DNA from 3 places in the Kluyvera sp. 1366 genome. Region 3 is predicted to be linked to each of the others. Evidence: riboswitches for the same ligand, from Rfam matches in the RefSeq annotation. Region 3 holds a riboswitch; each other region holds the start of a gene.
The links. Region 3 has a riboswitch for thiamine pyrophosphate ahead of ACVLVH_RS00800 (FAD-dependent oxidoreductase). Riboswitches for the same ligand answer to the same signal wherever they lie in the genome.
Positions count from the first base shown of each region.

Region 1 (5,823 bases), on a different contig from region 3:
CACATCACCTTCCCTTCGACCATGGTTGATCGCATCGTCCCGGCCATGACCGATGCAGCGTTCGACACGCTGGCGGAACGTTTGGGCAGCCGCGATCCGGTGGCGGTTGAAGCCGAACCGTTTTTCCAGTGGGTTATCGAAGACAACTTCGTTAACGGACGTCCGGCGTGGGAAAACGCGGGGGCGGAGCTGGTCAGCGATGTGCTGCCGTTCGAAGAGATGAAGCTGCGGATGCTCAACGGCAGCCACTCGTTCCTCGCGTATCTCGGTTTTCTCGCCGGTTATGAACACATCAGCGATTGCATGGCCGATGCCAGCTATCGTGCGGCGGCGCGCGCGTTGATGTTGCAGGATCAGGCGCCGACGCTGCGCACGCAAGGCGTCGATCTCGAAGCCTACGCTGATTCCCTGATTGCGCGTTACGAGAATCGCGCCATCAAACATCGTACCTATCAAATCGCCACCGATGGCACGCAAAAACTGCCGCAGCGCCTGCTGGATAGCGCGCGCTGGCATCTGCGCAATGGCACCTCGTGCGATTTCGTGTTGCTGGGCGTGGCGGGCTGGATGCGCTACGTCAGCGGCGTGGATGAGCAAGGTCAGGCCATTGAGCTTCGCGATCCGCTGAAAGATCAGCTGGCGGACATTGTGGCCCACAGTGAGGACGGTGCGCCACGTGTTAAGGCGTTGCTCAGCCTCAACGCCGTGTTCGGTGACGATCTGCAGCAGCAGCCCGCCTTTGTCTCACGCGTGACTGAACTCTATCAGCAATTGGTTAAACAGGGCGCGCGCGCCACCGTTCAAAGCCTCGTCACACAAGGCTAAGCGCCTGCACAAATGTGTAGCGCAGACGCAGCGTGCTGATTAGACTGAACCTTTCTTAACGGGCTGGCAGATGCCAGCCGTAATACGGATATTGCTGCATGTCGACTGCCTATATCATAACCACCAGCGAACCGGTAAATCAGCAGATCTATCGTTATCTGCGCAAAGATATTGTGACCTGCGTTATTCATCCGGGCTCGCTGCTGTCGGAGAAGGAAGTGTCGGCGCATTTTAACGTGTCACGTCAGCCGGTACGTGAAGCCTTTATCAAGCTGGCGGAAGCCGGACTGGTGCAGGTGCTACCGCAGCGCGGCACCTTCGTGCGCAAAATCTCCGCTCAGCGCGTGGCCGACGGTCGCTTTATCCGTGAAGCGGTAGAGATCGCCGTGGTTCGCCGCGCAGCGCAGGAGATGGGTGCGACCGGATTGATGGCGCTGGAGCATAACCTGCAGCTGCAGCGTCTCGCCGCTGAACGTCATGACAGCCAGGCTTTCCTGGGGCTGGACGATGAGTTTCACCGCTTGATTGCTGAAGGGATTAATTGCCTGCTGGCGTGGGAAACGGTGGAGAACATCAAAGCTACCATGGACCGCGTGCGCTTTCTGACCCTGAGCGAAGTGTCACCGCCGGAGCGTTTGATTCAGCAGCATGAAGATATCTATAACGCGTTGAAAGCGCATGATGTTGACGCAGCTGAAAGCGCAATGCGGCGTCATCTGCAGGAGATGATTTTGACTATTACGCCGATTGCCGAGCGTAATAGTGAGTGGTTTGAGGCGCCTTGATTTAGTGCTCGCTGTCCCCCTCCTCGGTCCTCCCCCATTAATGGGGGAGGAAGATGCTGCAAAATGTAAGTGTTGAAGCCGCATATGGCAGCATCTCCTTCCCCCGCTCGCGGGGGAAGGCCGGGATGGGGGACAGCGAGCACAGCCCCCACTCAATCAAGCAATCGTCACATCCTTCGACAAATACACATCCTGCACCGCATTAATCAACTGCACGCCCTCTTTCAACGTCTTCTTAAACGCCTTGCGCCCCAGAATCAGCCCCATGCCGCCGGCACGCTTATTGATCACCGCCGTACGCACTGACTCCGCGATATCCGTTTCGCCCGCAGAAGCGCCGCCGGAGTTGATCAAACCTGCGCGTCCCATATAGCAGTTCGCCAGCTGGTAACGCACCAAATCTATCGGGTTTTCCGAAGTCAACTTGCTATAGACGCGCTCATCGGTGTGACCAAACTTCACCGCGTTATAGCCGCCGTTATTCTCCGCCATCTTCTGCTTGACGATATCCGCACCGATGGTCGCCGCCAGATGGTTGGCCTGGCCAGTTAAATCGGCGCTGGCGTGATAATCGACGCCCTCTTTCTTGAACGCATCATTACGCAGATAGGCCCACAGCACCGTCACCATGCCCAGCTCGTGCGCACGTTCAAAGGCCGCCGAGATCTCTTCAATCTGGCGACGTGATTGTTCAGAACCAAAGTAGATGGTGGCGCCAACCGCCACCGCGCCCAGATTGAAGGCCTGTTCCACGCTGGCGTACAACGTCTGATCGTATTGCGTCGGATAGCTCAGCGTTTCGTTGTGGTTCAGCTTCACCATAAACGGAATGCGGTGCGCGTAGCGGCGAGAAACCGAAGCCAGCACGCCGTAGGTAGAGGCGACGCAGTTACAGCCGGCTTCAATCGCCAGCTCAACAATGTTTTTTGGATCAAAATAAGCTGGATTGGCCGCAAAGGATGCGCCCGCCGAGTGCTCAACGCCCTGATCGACCGGCAGAATCGACAAATAGCCGGTGCCGGCTAAACGTCCGGTGTTGTACAGCGTTTGCATGTTGCGCAGTACGGCAGGAGAACGATTGTTGTCGATCATCACGCGATCAACGTAATCCGCGCCGGGTAAATAGAGGCTATCCGCTGGAATGGTCATGCAGCGATGTTGAAGAAGGCTATCCGCCTCTTTGCCCAATAACTGTACGATGTCCGTCATGTTCGCTCCTGATAAATGGCTGGATTGGAACCGGCCGTTGCCGATTCGCCCCCAACAGCCTGGACCGGAAAGCGCCAGGCTGGCAAATTGCTGACTCCATTTTTCAGACGGATGCGCAGTGAAAAAGCGGCAATCTGGCGTTACGCCCTACCACCATTGATGGAAATGGTGCACCGGCCCAATGCCTTTGCCGACCTCCAGCGAATCGGCATGCAGCAGCGCCTGTTGCAGCCACGCCTTGGCTTCAGCGACCGTTACCGCCCAGCTATCATGGCGCGGACGCAACGCCGCCAGCGCGGCTGAAAGCGAGCATCCGGTGCCGTGCGTGTGGCGCGTATTGACGCGCGGCGCGGTAAAGCGCTGACGTCCGTCGCGGGTAATCAGCCAGTCCGGGCTTTCGGCATCGCTAAGGTGTCCGCCCTTCATCAGCACCGCTTCGCAGCCAAGATCGAGCAGCGCATCGCCCTGCTGCAACATGGTTTTCTCATCCTGCGCCATCGCGCGTCCCAGCAGCGCGGCGGCTTCCGGCAGGTTTGGTGTGATCAGCGATACCTGCGGCAGCAGCAATTCGCGCACGCTCGCCACCGCATCCGGCGACAGCAGCGCATCGCCACTTTTGGCAATCATCACCGTATCCAGCACCACAAACGGCAGGCTGGCCCGTTTCAGCCGCTCGGCGACCACCTCGACAATAGCGGTTTCGGACAGCATGCCTATCTTCGCAGCATCAATGCGCACATCATTCAGCACCGAATCGAGCTGTGCGCCAACAAAATCAGGTTCGATGCGATACACCGACTGCACGCCGCAGGTGTTCTGCGCCACCAGCGCGGTGATGACGCTGGTGCCATACGCGCCCAGCGCGGAGAAAGCTTTGAGGTCGGCCTGAATACCTGCGCCGCCGCTCGGATCGGTGCCAGCAATGGTCAATGCATTGATGCGTTTCATGCCTCGACCTCCAGCGTCCACAGCGTATCGAGGAAAGCAGCGGCAAAGCCGCCTGGCCCGGCGACCTGGCGCGCTGTCTGCTCACCCGCCAGCGACATCACGCGGCAGGCCGCAGCGACATGCTGCAGGCGATCGCCCGGCAAGCTGGTGCAGGCGGCAACCACCGCCGTCAACGCGCAGCCGGTGCCAACCACGCGCGTCATCAGCGGGCTGCCGCCGGGGATGGCGAATGTCTGCACGCCGTCAGTGACATAATCCACTTCACCGGTCACCGCCACAACGGTGTGGTAATCGCGCGCCAGCTGCTGGGCAGCGCTTAACGCGACATCGGCCTGATGCAGACTGTCGACACCGCGTCCGCCGCTAGCCTGTTGCGCCAAGGCGAGAATTTCTGAAGCGTTACCGCGAATCGCCGCCGGTTGCAGGCTCAGTAACTGTTGACAGAATGCGGTGCGCAGCGTTAGTGCGCCGACCGCCACCGGATCCAGCGTCCACGGCGTGCCTGCGGTTTGCGCCGCTTGCACCGCCGCCCACATCGCATCACGACGGTCGCGCGTCAGCGTACCTACGTTTATCAACAACGCATCGGCAAAACCGGCAAACTGCGCCGCTTCTTCAGGATCGATCACCATCGCGGGCGAAGCTTGCAGTGCCAGCAGCACGTTGGCAGTAAAGGTTTGCACCACGTCATTGGTCATGCAGTGCACCAGCGGCGCTTGCTGACGCAGCAATTGCAGAGAGTGCGCGAGTTGCGCGGGGGAAAGAAGGTCAGGCTGTTTCATAAGGCTCCCAACCGGCGATCAAGAAGGCGAATGCGGTCAGGCATCTGACTTCCCTACGCTGGCATTATCCAGATCAGGTCGGCGGGTGTATCTCAGCCCTGTATTAAAGGGGCACCCCGAGTCAAAACTACGTTGGCGAGCATAGGGAACAAGTTGGGGTAAAGCAAGTAAACGCCGCTTTCCTGGAATCTGGCTCACAAAGCAACAAATTACACATTCATGTAACTTATTGATAAAACGCCTTAAAACGACGCTTTTTTGCGTGCTGCGTCATACTTTGTAATAAATTCCATTGATAATTCGCGTCGCGAAAAATAGCATCGCCGGCAACTTGTTTCATGACGAAACAATACGGATTTGTTAATTATTCATGGAAGCATCACGGAGGATTTGCTATGCGTCGGATTCCACGCGCGCCGCTCTCTGCGGCCATTGTCTCTGCCCTGTTTGCCGGCACTTTTGTGCCGGTTCCCTCCGCCCACGCCGTGGGTTTTGTCGAAGACGCCACTCTCTCTGGCAATCTGTTTTACTGGCAACGCCAGCGCGATCGCAAAGAGATGGATCCGCAAAAAGGCTCGTACGGTCAGTATGATGCCAATCTGCATCACGCCTCTGCGAATGCCAATCTCGACTTCTCATCCGGTTACGCCGGTGAGGTGATCGGCCTCGATCTGGCAGCGTTTGGCGCGCTGGAGTTAAGCAACGGCGGCCCGGCGGCACCGAATGAAATTGGTTTCAGCAATGCCCGTACGCGCTGGGATGAGGACTGGAGCGGAGATAAGAGCGGCTTAAGTCTCTATAAAGCCGCCATCAAGGCAAAATGGCAGGATAACTGGCTGCGCGCAGGCTATCTGCAGCCCACCGGGCAGACGCTGCTGGCACCGCACTGGAGCTTCCTGCCCGGCACCTATCGCGGCGTTGAGGCCGGCACCACCTTTGATTTTAGCGACGCCGGCGCCCTTTCCGTCTCCTGGATGTGGACTGACGAATACAAAGCGCCGTGGTATCGCGACATGTACAACTTCCGTAAAGCCGATGGCGTGACGGAGATTCCGTGGCTGCAATCCTTTGGTGCCAAATACGATTTTAAAAACGCGCTGGTGCTGGAAGGCGCCTACGGCCAGGCGGCAAATTACATGGATCAGTATTTTGCCAAAGCCTCTTATCAGCTGCCGCTGGCCGATGCACCGCTGCGCACCAGTTATCAATTTTATGGCGCGAAGGATCGTGACAACAGCGGCGTTGGCCAGGTGAACGATGTTTACGATGGCCTC
Region 1 covers NZ_JBTRDW010000003.1:90,067-95,889, forward strand. The annotation lists gene ACVLVH_RS07235 (mannitol dehydrogenase family protein) at 1-825, shown strand, start outside; gene ACVLVH_RS07240 (GntR family transcriptional regulator) at 924-1,610, shown strand; gene fbaB (class I fructose-bisphosphate aldolase) at 1,767-2,819, opposite strand; gene thiD (bifunctional hydroxymethylpyrimidine kinase/phosphomethylpyrimidine kinase) at 2,967-3,767, opposite strand; gene thiM (hydroxyethylthiazole kinase) at 3,764-4,549, opposite strand; TPP riboswitch at 4,583-4,678, opposite strand; gene chiP (chitoporin ChiP) at 4,945-5,823, shown strand, end outside.
Region 1: linked by a shared signal. The riboswitch ahead of thiM (hydroxyethylthiazole kinase) and the one ahead of ACVLVH_RS00800 (FAD-dependent oxidoreductase) in region 3 are both predicted to bind thiamine pyrophosphate.

Region 2 (5,823 bases), 510 kb from region 3:
GCGCCTGCTGCAGGAAGTGCGTTTGCCGGCGGAGTTTGCGCAGCGTTATCCGCATGCATTGTCGGGCGGCCAGAAGCAGCGCGTCGCAATCGCCCGTGCCTTTGCCAATCCGCCGGATTTGGTGATTTGTGACGAGATCACCGCCGCGCTCGACGTCTCGGTGCAGGCCACCATTATCGAGCTGCTGCTGGAACTGCGCCGCCGATACGGCACCGCGTATCTGTTTATCACCCACGATCTCAACCTGATTCGCCAAATCGCCCATCGTGTCGCCGTGATGTATCGCGGTGACGTGGTGGAAGTGCTGCCCGGCGACAACATGACGGCGCTGGCGCAACATCCTTATACCCGTGCACTGCTTGATGCGGTGCATATTCCCGACTTATCCAAGTCCGTTGCATGACGAGAGAAACATGAAGCCTGAACAGTTGATTCATCATATCGATCGCGATTTTTGCCTCTCATTCCTGGCAAAAATGGTGCAGCACAAAAGCTACAGCGCCACCGATGGCGAGCGTGAATTGGCGAAATACATGGCCGCGCAGATGGCGCAGCTGGGCCTGGAAACCGAACTGCAGAACGTGCCCGGCGACAGGCTGAATGCCATCGGACGATTGGCAGGCAGCGGCGGCGGCAATAGCCTGCTGTTCAACGGGCATCTGGATACCAATCCAGTCACCGAAGGCTGGACTGTCGATCCCTGGGAAGGAAAAATCGACGAACAGTTTATCTACGGTATCGGCGTTTCGAACATGAAAGCGGGTGATGCCGCCTATTTTTGCGCGTTGAAAACGCTGATTGATGCCGGTGTGAAGCTGAAAGGCGATGTGATTTTGACATATGTGGTGGGTGAGTTGCAGGGCGGCATTGGTACGCTGGCGGCGATTGAGCAAGGCGTGCGCGCCGACTACTTCATCAATGCCGAACCCACCGATCTGCAAGCGCTGACCATGCACGCCGGTTCGCTGATGTTTACTATTGAGCTCACCGGCGATACGCGCCATCTGTCAAAACGGGAAGAAGCGGTGGATGCGATCAGCGCTGCCGTCGAGCTGATTCCGCAGATTAACGGCATGATCTTTAGCGGCGCGAAAACCGCTGAGCATCGCAAGATTAACCGTGGTCATATTGGTACCGTGCATGGCGCGTTAGGCCGCGATCTGGAAGAGTGGCGACCGCCGCAGGTGGCTGACTTTGTGCGCTTAAAAGGCTCGGCACGTTTCGCGCCAGGACAAACGGTGGAAGGTGTGCTCGCCGATCTGCAGGCGCTGCTGAATACCTTATGCCAACGCTATCCGGGCCTGAAAGCCGAGCTTTATGATGATGGCATTCGTGATAAACCCACCATGTTACCGTTCGAAGTCTCACCGGAATCCGCCATCGTCAAAGCGGTGAATCGCGGCTGGAAAACCGTGCGCGGCACCGAACAGCCCACCGGCGTGATCACGCCTCCGGCGTTCTTCGGCACCGATGCGGCACATCTCTATCAGCATGCGGGCATGGAAGGGATCGTCTGTGGGCCAGGCGGCAAATACAACACCATGCCGGATGAGCGCGTAGAAATCAGTGAATTCCTCGATATGGTGCGCATCTATCTGCTGGCCATTCTGGAGATTTGTCAGCCGGTTGAGGCCGCTTAATGCAGGTTTAAGCGCTGATGAGAGCTGATAGGATTTAGCCTGACGCAGGACGTTGAACTGAATGATTTATCAGTAACCGTTCCCGCATTACGTTTCGATATGAAATAGGCCACTACGGAGAACATCGTGAGCTATGCCATTTACCGCGAGGCGCATTAAATGGCGTGGTTTTGATGCTTACCAATATTCGGGTTTAACCGCAGGTTTTTTATGCGTTGCAACCCGAACAGGAAACTGGCATGCATCAAGCTCTTCATTGGTGATCGTTCTGCGTATCCAGTGACTATGATTCTGCAGTGAACCCGGAACACCACGTACGTTGCCCTGGCGGTGCGGCAAAATGATCCCGATACGAATGTCGGGAAAATCTTCGCGAATCGCCTTAAGTGCTGGCGTCATGTCGGTGTCAGCCGATACTAACACCAGCTGCGCGATCCTCTCTTCTATTGGCAACTTCTGCTGTTTAGCAAACAAACGATACATGCTGATGGCAATATTCACGTCGGTTTCTTTCTCTTCCAGCTCCCAGATATCTACCTTATCCAGACGTGATGCGGGTACTTTTTTACTAATGAAACGCGGAGCCCGAGCGTGCTCAAGTCGATGACGTCCGGAGAAGATATTTATTCCGGTCGTTTTCAGCGCGCGAATATAAGTATCCTGAGCGTGTCGGGATGCAATACCGCGTGTGGCGAGGTGGGGAATAACCGAGGAGGTATAATAATTTATTGTTTCAATTATGGCAGTCGGATCCTGTACCCGGCATATATGTGACAGCAGCAATGACAAGTTGAGCCATTTATAAGGCGTACCTGCAAGGAGTCCATAAAATACATTGTATCCATCAATGAATATTGCAGTACGCACTCTTATCCTTCCATAAGATACGAAAAAACCGGCCTGAGCCGGTTTTTTCACCCTAACGGCCAGCGAACTGAATCGCTGCGTACAGGGTTGAGTTGTGTGGCTAACTTATCAGCATTACTGGCTAAACTCAAGTTGCTCAAGGTGAAATCTAAGCCATAAAGTTTGTAAAATTAGGCTCTTCTTTCGGCTTCAGCAATAGTGCTGCAGTATTTAACTTTGAAAAATCAGGAGATATGCGAATGGTCTTGCTTCAGATTAATGGTAATTCTAATTAAAAGTAACGAGTGCAAATGAAATTTTAAAATATCCATTAACCTGAATTGCTAATTTAAATAACTATCTCAACTGACTATCCTTACTTCCACGGCGGTTATAACCGCTGATCGCCGCCTGTTTTTTATCGATCTTGCTCTGGCAATTCACGCAGTAACGCACGCCAGCCAATGCCGCGCGACGCGCTTCCGGGATCGGTTCGCCGCACTCGTCGCAAAATTCAGCACTTTCACCGTGCCCGAGATTTTCACGCGCGCGGGCCACCGCATCATCTACCGTGGCATCAATTTGTTTGTGCACCGCACCGTCTTCTGACCAACCGCCAGCCATACTTCACCTCCGCAAATACTCATGCTCTGAGTATAAGACATGACGTGATTTGTGCCGGGCAGCTCAAATTTTCACGCGTATTTAACATGGTTGACACATCATCGCGCGCCATCCTAGACTGCGGCTTGTTCCAAGGGGTGCTCTGTTAAGGGGCTGAGATTCTACCGGCTGGCGTGTATGCGCGAGCAACGTAGTGACCCTCCGAACCTGATCCGGCTAATACCGGCGTAGGGATGCGGAACCGCAGGGCGATATCGCGCCCTGATTCCCTCTTTGTGCTTTGTAGCGGACAGTTCGCGCTCTTCAGGCGTTGCCTGAGAGTCTCTGCGCAATCGCAAAGGTGGCGACGCACATGAACGAAACTCACATCATCCAGGCTCTGCTGACATTTCTGCAGCGCGAAGATAGCTCAGACGACGATTTCAACCAGCTGGCCCTCGAAATCTTCGCTTATCAGTTCGCACACAATCCCCCTTATCGCCGCTTCGCCACTCAGCGCGGACGCACGCCGCTGACGGTAAAAAACTGGCGCAACATTCCCGCCATCCCGATTAATGCCTTCAAAGATCTGACGCTCAGCTGCCGTCCCACCGAACAAATTGCCGAGATCTTTATGACCAGCGGCACCACCGGCACGGTAAAAGGGCGCAGTTACCATTCGACGTTGGAGGTATGGAAAAAATCGATGCTGCTCAATTTCCGCCGTCGCTTTATGGCGGGCCGCGATCGCATCCGCATGGGCATTTTGTTCCCGGATACCGTGGCGATGCCGAACTCCTCGCTGGCGACCTATCTTGATTTGGCGATGAAGGAGTGTGGCACGCCGGACAGCGAAGTAATGGTGGGCGAACATGGCCTCGAAACCAGTCGTCTGTTCAGTGCGCTGGAACAGGCCGAAGCAGGTGGCGAACCCTACGCGTTGCTGGGCGCCAGTTACAGCTTTGTGCCTCTGCTGGATGACATGCAGCGCCAAAAACGCCGCTTCGCGCTGCCGGCAGGCAGTCGCATTCTCGATACCGGCGGTTTCAAAGGCCAGTCGCGCGAGATGGGCGCGGAAGAATTCTACGCTTCGCTCTCTCATGCCTTCGGCATTCCGCGTTCCCACTGCATCAACATGTACGGCATGACGGAAATCAGCACGCAGTTTTACGACGCGGGCAACGAGTGCTGCCCGCCGGTGAAATCCGGGCCGCACTGGATCCGCACGCGCGTGGTCAATCCGCTTACCGGTGATGATGTGCCGGACGGCGAAGTTGGCGTGCTGGTGCATCACGATCTGGCGCATTTCAACTCGGTGTCCGCCTTGTTAACGGAAGATGCAGGCGTGATGGTGCCCGGCGGATTCCATCTGCTGGGACGCGCGACCGGCGCTGATGCCAAAGGCTGTTCGCTGACCATGGAAGCGTTTCTCGCCAGCACGCAGGCACAGTCGTGAAAGAAATTGCCGGACATCTGCCGGGCCTCTCCGCTGACGAAGTGCATTGGCACACGCTGAGTTTCAATCATCGTGGCGAAAGCCTCGAGGTTTGCGTTCCGCAACTTGATGACGCGCAGATAAAGGCGCTCGCAGCGCGCATCCGCACCAACGCCCGCGCTTATCTCCAGCAGCTGAGCGTGGCGCAGATCATGGGCATCATTGATGCAGCGGTGGCGCGACTGCTCGATCGTCATCATCCACTGCGCATCAAGGCCGAAAAGCTGCTGCCCATCGTCACCGGTTACGATGCCGAGATGGTGCGGCTTGGCCTTACCGGCTATCTGAAAACCTTTCGTCAACCGCAGTTAAAGCGCTTTCTGGCGGAGGATTTCGCCGATCCGCAGATGCTCGACGATTTCCAGCCGCGCCCCAAAGGCGGCTTTGCGCGCGCATTTGGCCCGCAATTGTTAATGCATATCTGGGCGGGCAACCTGCCGGGCTTGCCGCTGTGGAGTTTGATCTGTGGTCTGCTGGTTAAGGCGGGCACCATCGGTAAACTGCCGGGCAATGAGCCGCTGATGGCAAGCTGGTTCGCGCAGTTGCTGGCGGAGATCGATCCTAACCTGGGCGAATGTATCGCGGTGGTGTGGTGGAAAGGCGGCGATGCGCAAACCGAACTAACGTGGCTGCGTCAGCCCGATGCGCTGGTGGCTTATGGCGGAAATTCAACGCTGGCGGCGATCCAACAGCGTTTGCCGGTTACCACGCGCTTTCTGCCGCACGGCCATAAAATCAGCTTCGGAATGGTGGCGCGTTCGGCGCTGAATGTACGGCAAGGCGCGGAGCTGGCGCGCCGCGTGGCGTATGACGTGATGCGTTACGACCAGGCCGGTTGTTACTCGCCGCAAATGCTGTTTGTCGAGCGCGGCGGCAAGGTGTCGCCGGATGAGTTCGCCAGCTACATCGCCCATGAACTCGCCGCGCTGGCGCACAAACATCCGCGCCGTCCGCTGGCGAGCGAAGAGATCAACAGCATTGCCGCGTGGCGTAATGGCGAGGAGATTCGCGCGCTGGGCGGCGATCGTACGCTTTACGGCGAGGCGGCAGACGATTGGGCAGTGGTGAGCGTTGATCATGCGGAGCCTTTATCGCCGGCGGCATTGGGCCGTACGTTGAAAGTGGTGTGCGTGGATGCGCTGGAAAAAGTGGTCGATTTGGTGGCGCCGCAGCGGCATTTTCTGCAAACCGCAGGCGTGGCGGCCGCGCCGCAGGCGTTGTTCGGCATTTCGGCTCTGC
Region 2 covers NZ_JBTRDW010000001.1:672,323-678,145, reverse strand. The annotation lists gene ACVLVH_RS03110 (dipeptide ABC transporter ATP-binding protein) at 1-403, shown strand, start outside; gene ACVLVH_RS03105 (M20 family metallopeptidase) at 414-1,640, shown strand; gene ACVLVH_RS03100 (NYN domain-containing protein) at 1,818-2,507, opposite strand; gene ACVLVH_RS03095 (DksA/TraR family C4-type zinc finger protein) at 2,844-3,110, opposite strand; TPP riboswitch at 3,234-3,361, shown strand; gene ACVLVH_RS03090 (LuxE/PaaK family acyltransferase) at 3,463-4,545, shown strand; gene ACVLVH_RS03085 (acyl-CoA reductase) at 4,542-5,823, shown strand, end outside.
Region 2: linked by a shared signal. The riboswitch ahead of ACVLVH_RS03090 (LuxE/PaaK family acyltransferase) and the one ahead of ACVLVH_RS00800 (FAD-dependent oxidoreductase) in region 3 are both predicted to bind thiamine pyrophosphate.

Region 3 (5,823 bases):
CGGTTTATCGCCCCAGCTAAAGCTCACATCGTTGAACAGAATGTCCTGATTCATGGGCGATTGGCCGCCAGAATCGCCAGCTGATGAAATCCGCGCTGCGCCAGCGCGTTAGCGGCCTGCGCGGCGCGGATGCCGCTGGCGCACACCAGCACGATGCGCTGCTGGGCGGGCGGCTGCCACGCGGCGATCGCCTGCGGCAAGATGCGCTCAACGCCATCCGCCACGCTAACCGGCGCTTCTTCACAGCTGCGCAGTTCGACAATGCAGTCATCAGCGGCCAACTGCTGCGGATCGATAAACGGCACCGCATGTCCCGGCTCTTCAGCATCATCAAAGCGGAACTGGCGGAAGTGCCAGTTCACAAAATCGCAGTTCACCAGACAACCGAGCGGCGATGGCGACAACTGCAGCAGCACGCTGAGCGCCATCTGCGCCTGCATCGCGCCTAGCGTTGCCACCGCCGGGCCCATCACGCCTGCGGTGTTGCAGTTCGCGGCCGATGACGGCAAGCGCGGGAACAACGCGCGATAGCTCGGCGCGCCGCCACAGAATCCGCCGACGTAACCTTGTCGCCCCAGCACCGAGGCGCTGATCAGCGGCATGCCTGCCTGCATGCAAGCATCGGAAAGTTGGTAGGTGACGGCAAAATTATCGGCGGCGTCGATCACCAGATCGCATCCCGCCAGCGCCTGCTGCAGATTGCTGGCGCTCAGCGACTGTTGCAGCGCCTCGATCTGCACCTGCGGATTGCGCTGCTGCAACGCGTGCTGCGCGCGCAGCACTTTGGGCTGGTCGATATCCTGCTGCGTAAACAGCGTTTGCCGATGCAGGTTATGCAGCGCCACCAGATCGTCGTCATACAGCCGAATATAGCCGACCCCCGCGCCCACCAGCTGCGGCAGGAGCGTGGCGCCTAATCCGCCCGCGCCCGCCACCAGCACACGCGCGTTAAGTAACTTTTGCTGCCCAGCTTCGCCGATTTCCGCCAGCATCATCTGGCGTTGATAACGTTGCATAGTTGCCGTCCTTAACTCAGATTTGCCAGGCCGAAGATCGGCGTGGACGCGGCTGCCATATCGCGCTTCTCCATCAGTCCGGCAGCGCGCGCGGCTTGTCCGGCTTCAATCGCCAGCCGGAAGGCGTTGGCCATGCCGATTGGATCGCCGGCTTTGGCGACGGCGGTGTTGAGCAAAATGCCATCGAAGCCCATCTCCATCGCCTGCGCCGCCTGCGACGGCGCGCCAATGCCCGCATCAATGATCAGCGGGATGTCGCTGAACCACGCGCGCATGGCGCGCAGGCCGTCGATATTGCGCAAACCCTGGCCGGAACCAATCGGCGCGCCCCACGGCATCAACAGTTCGCAACCCGCTGCCAGCAGCTTTTCGCCGACGATCAGATCTTCGGTGGTGTACGGAAATACCTGAAAACCCTCTGCGCTGAGGATGCGCGCGGCTTCCACCAGTGCGAAAGGATCGGGTTGCAGCGTGTCGGCGTGACCAATCACTTCCAGTTTGATCCACGCGGTGTTGAACAGTTCGCGCGCCATGTGCGCGGTGGTGACGGCCTCTTTTACCGTGTGACAACCGGCGGTATTCGGTAACACGCGGATGTTAAGGCCGGTTAGCAGTTCGCGGAATGCCGCGCCAGCCGCACCTTCGCGACGCAAACTGACGGTGATGATGTCGGTACCGGAGGCGGCAATCGCCTGCTGCAAAATAGCGGGCGAAGGATAGCCAGCGGTGCCGAGCAGGAAGCGTGATTGCGGTTCAAAATCGTAAAACATCGCTTAACCTCCCTGCATCGGTGACAGCACTTCGAGCTGGCAACCTTCATCCAGCCGCTGCGTGTCGTACTGACTTTTTGGCACAAACGCACCGTTGTAGGCGGTGGCGACGCAGGCCACATCAATTTGCTGCTCGATCAGCAATTCGCTCAGGCTTGTTGCCTGGGTGTTGATGAGGCGGCCGTTAAGCTGAATATTCATTATTAAGTTCCCCAGAAATGCGTTGCATTAGCTGCTCTGCCAGCATTGGCGCCAGCAGAAAACCGTGGCGATACATGCCGTTGAGATAAAAGGTGTGATTGTGATAGTCGATTTCCGGCAGATTCGCCGGATAGGCCGGACGCAGCCCGCTACCGCTCTCAATCACGCGCGCTTCGGCTAAGGCGGGATGGATGGCATAGGCGGCGCTGAGTAACTCCATCATGGCGCGCGCGCTGATGGCGCTGGCATCGTCGCTCTCAATCATGGTGGCGCCGAGCATAAAGTGGCCGCCGCGACGCGGCACCAGATAGCAGGGAAAACGCGGATGCAGCAGACGAATCGGGCGGGAAAACTGCACTTCATCGCTGTGCAAAATCAGCATCTCGCCGCGCACCGCACGCAGGCGCGGCAGTTGCGGCGCGGCGTGGATGCCGCGACAATCGATAATTTGGCCGCTCGGCGCGTGATTGCTGAATGACACGCCGCGGGCGATCAGCGCGTCACGCATCTCCTGCAACGCCAGACGCGGATCGAGATGCGCTTCCCCGGCGAAAAACAGACCGCGCGCAAAGCGCCCTTCCAGCGCCGGTTCAATGTTGGCGGGATCGACCCATTGATGCTGCTCGGTCATGCGGGCGAAACGGTTGAGTTCCTGGCTATCGCGCGGCGGCGCAACCACCAACGTGCCCTGATGCTCGACGCTGCTGACGCGCTGTTGCCACCACGCGGCGGCGTGTTGCCCAACAGTGATAACATCGCGCGGCGCGCTTTCGGCTTCACACCAGGGCGCCAGCATGCCGCCAGCAAACCACGATGCCGGGCGGCGCGCGTCATCGCCCATCACCTCAACGTCTTCACCGCGTTCCGCCAGCAAAGTGGCTACGCATAGGCCCGCCACGCCGCAGCCAAGCACGCTCCAGCGGCTCACAGCGCCGGTTCCAGGATGTTCAAACAGGGGGAATTCACATCGGCCTCTCAGTGTTAGCTGAGACCCGCAGATACAGGAGAAGGGAAATGGCGCGTCCATCGAGATTGTTTGAGCGCCAGACAGCCCAAAAAACAAGACTGTCAGTCTTCCTACGCCAGTATCAACTGGGTCAGGTTCAAAGGGTCGCTAAACCGCGCAGTGCGCTATTAGCCTCTCAGTCTCTTTGGCGAGACTCCCCCGACGCGTCTATTTGTATTGCAGGCGATGGTCGCCGTCAAGCGCGGAATAACCGGATGCTTTACGTGGCATTTAGCATCACGGCATTTATCGCTACTTAGGCTTTGTGGATCACAAACGTAACATATGGTATACAAACACATTATTTTATGCGCAAGAACAGATTACAGGTGATGTCGGAATAACCATGAACAATATTAAAATTGCATTTATTAAAGCCGGCTGGCACAAAGAAATTGTCCATAATGCCCTGGTGGGTTTTGAAAAAGAATTAGCCGATCAATCCGTAGAAGCGGAATTAAAAGTGCTGGAAGTGCCTGGCGCATTTGAAATGCCGCTGCTGGCTAAGCGTCTGGCCGAAACCGGCAAATACGATGCGATTGTCTGCGCTGCGCTGGTGGTTGACGGCGGTATCTATCGCCATGATTTCGTTGCCGCTGCGGTGGTTGATGGCTTGATGAATGTGCAGCTGACCACCAACGTACCGGTGTTCTCCGTTTCATTGACGCCACATAATTTCCAGCCGGTTGATGTGATTGAAAACTTCTATACCGAGCATTTCATTAAGAAAGGCAAAGAAGCGGCACGCGCGGTGTTAGCGATCCATAATTTGTCGATTGATTGATGCATTAAAAAGGGAGCACCTCTTCAGGCGCTCCCTTTTTATTTATGATGACCTTCAACGGCTCATTTTCAGAATAGTGCTAATCATCTCGTAAAATAGTCTTACGAATAAAGTATCAGCTATTCGTCATTAACGCTGTGGATGATTCACTTCCAGCGGACGCAAATCAAACACCAGCACTTCCGCATCATCACCGTTAGCAAACTGCAGCGCGCTTTCGTTGCGAACGCGTGCACCGTCGCCCTCTTTGAACTTCACGCCGTTCACTTCGATGCTGCCGCGAGCCACGTGAATATAGGCGTAACGATCGGCATCCAACGCGAAGGTTTGCTGCTCGACACCGTCGAACAGTCCGGCATAAACGCGAATATCCTGACGCACGCTGAGTGAACCGTTATCCCCTGCCGGCGAAATAATCAGGCGCAGCTGACCGCGTTTGTCACGTTCCGCCACTGAAATCTGCTGATAACCGGGAGGCGAATTACGCTCGCCAGGCACAATCCAGATTTGCAGGAAGTGCACGTTGTCCGTTTTCGAGTGGTTAAACTCGCTGTGCGTGACGCCGCTGCCGGCGCTCATTAGCTGCACATCACCCGGCACAATCACCGAACCGGTGCCCATGGAATCTTTATGCTCCAGCGCGCCTTCCAGCACGTAGGAGATGATCTCCATGTTGTTGTGCGGATGCGCACCAAAACCGCGACCCGGTGCAACGCGGTCATCATTGATCACCAGCAAGTCTGAGAAGCCGGTTTGTTTTGGATCCCAGTAACTGGCAAAAGAGAACGTATGATGCGAATTCAACCAACCGTGGTCACCCACTCCGCGTTGTTCTGACAGGCGTTGTTCAATCATGGTCTGCTCCTCAAATTTGCTGTTGGGGGGCGATTGCCCTTCCCGTTGCAAACAAGTATACGTAAACTGATTTGCCTAACAATGCGTCAAAATGACAATGACTGTCACCGATAAGTGGACAATATGCAGATTGAAGATCTCCGTATTTATGTAGCCGTCATCAAAGCCGGCAACTTCACCGCTGCCGCCGAACAGCTGATGCTGTCGAAGCAGTATGTCAGCCGCCGCATCGCCGCGCTGGAGGAATCGCTTGGCGCGCGGCTGCTGAATCGCAACACGCGGAAGTTGTCGGTAACCGATAACGGCCAGCTGTTTGCGCAGCACGCGCAGCGCATTCTGGATGATGTGCAGGAAGCCGAGCTAGCGGTATCGGGGCGTCGTCAGGTGCTGCAGGGCAGCTTCCGCCTGAGCGTGCCGATGTCGTTTGGTATCAGCCATTTGTCGCCGTTTATTGCCGAGTTTCTCAGCCAGCATCCGGGGTTGCAGTTTCAGGTTGAGCTGGCGGATCGGCATGTCGATATGGTGGGTGAAGGATTTGATATGGCGATTCGCATCGGTACGCTGCCAGATTCGAGTTTGATCGCCAGGCGACTGGGCGAGTTCCGCCGCGTGATCTGCGGCAGCCCGTCCTACCTGCAGGGCGCAGGCGCACCGCGAACGCCGGAGGAGCTGAGCGAGCATTTGTGTCTGCGCTACGGGCGCGAAAGCCAGACCGGCTGGGAACTGTTTAACGGCGACCAGCGCAAAGTGATTAGCGTGCATGGGCCGATGGTGAGTAATAACGGGGAAATGCTGTGCGACGCAGCAGTGGCCGGATTGGGTCTGATTATGCTGCCAGAGTTTATTGTGGCGCCAGCGCTGGCGAGCGGTGAGCTGGTGAAGGTGCTGGAAGAGTGGCAGCCGACCTCGCTCCATCTCAATGCGCTCTATCCGCAGCACCGTCAGCGCAGTGAGATCAATCGGGTGTTTATGACATTTTTGCAGCAGAAGTTGGCGTAAAAATTAAGTCCCCGTTGCGGCGCGATCTAATGCGCATATCAAGGGCGGCAATGTGCCCATCCCGGCAATACGTAATATATCGCGCCGCTACGGTAGGTAGGGTGTTAATGACTTTCGTGTGCAAAGGTAATCGATTTACGGCGCGCATCGCGCATCGCCACCGCATGGATCAGCAGACCCAACACCGCCAGA
Region 3 covers NZ_JBTRDW010000001.1:167,174-172,996, reverse strand. The annotation lists gene ACVLVH_RS00820 (ABC transporter ATP-binding protein) at 1-54, opposite strand, end outside; gene ACVLVH_RS00815 (HesA/MoeB/ThiF family protein) at 51-1,016, opposite strand; gene ACVLVH_RS00810 (thiazole synthase) at 1,028-1,786, opposite strand; gene thiS (sulfur carrier protein ThiS) at 1,790-1,987, opposite strand; gene ACVLVH_RS00800 (FAD-dependent oxidoreductase) at 1,971-2,915, opposite strand; TPP riboswitch at 3,045-3,164, opposite strand; gene ACVLVH_RS00795 (6,7-dimethyl-8-ribityllumazine synthase) at 3,340-3,777, shown strand; gene ACVLVH_RS00790 (pirin family protein) at 3,907-4,632, opposite strand; gene ACVLVH_RS00785 (LysR family transcriptional regulator) at 4,756-5,631, shown strand; gene ACVLVH_RS00780 (MFS transporter) at 5,736-5,823, opposite strand, start outside.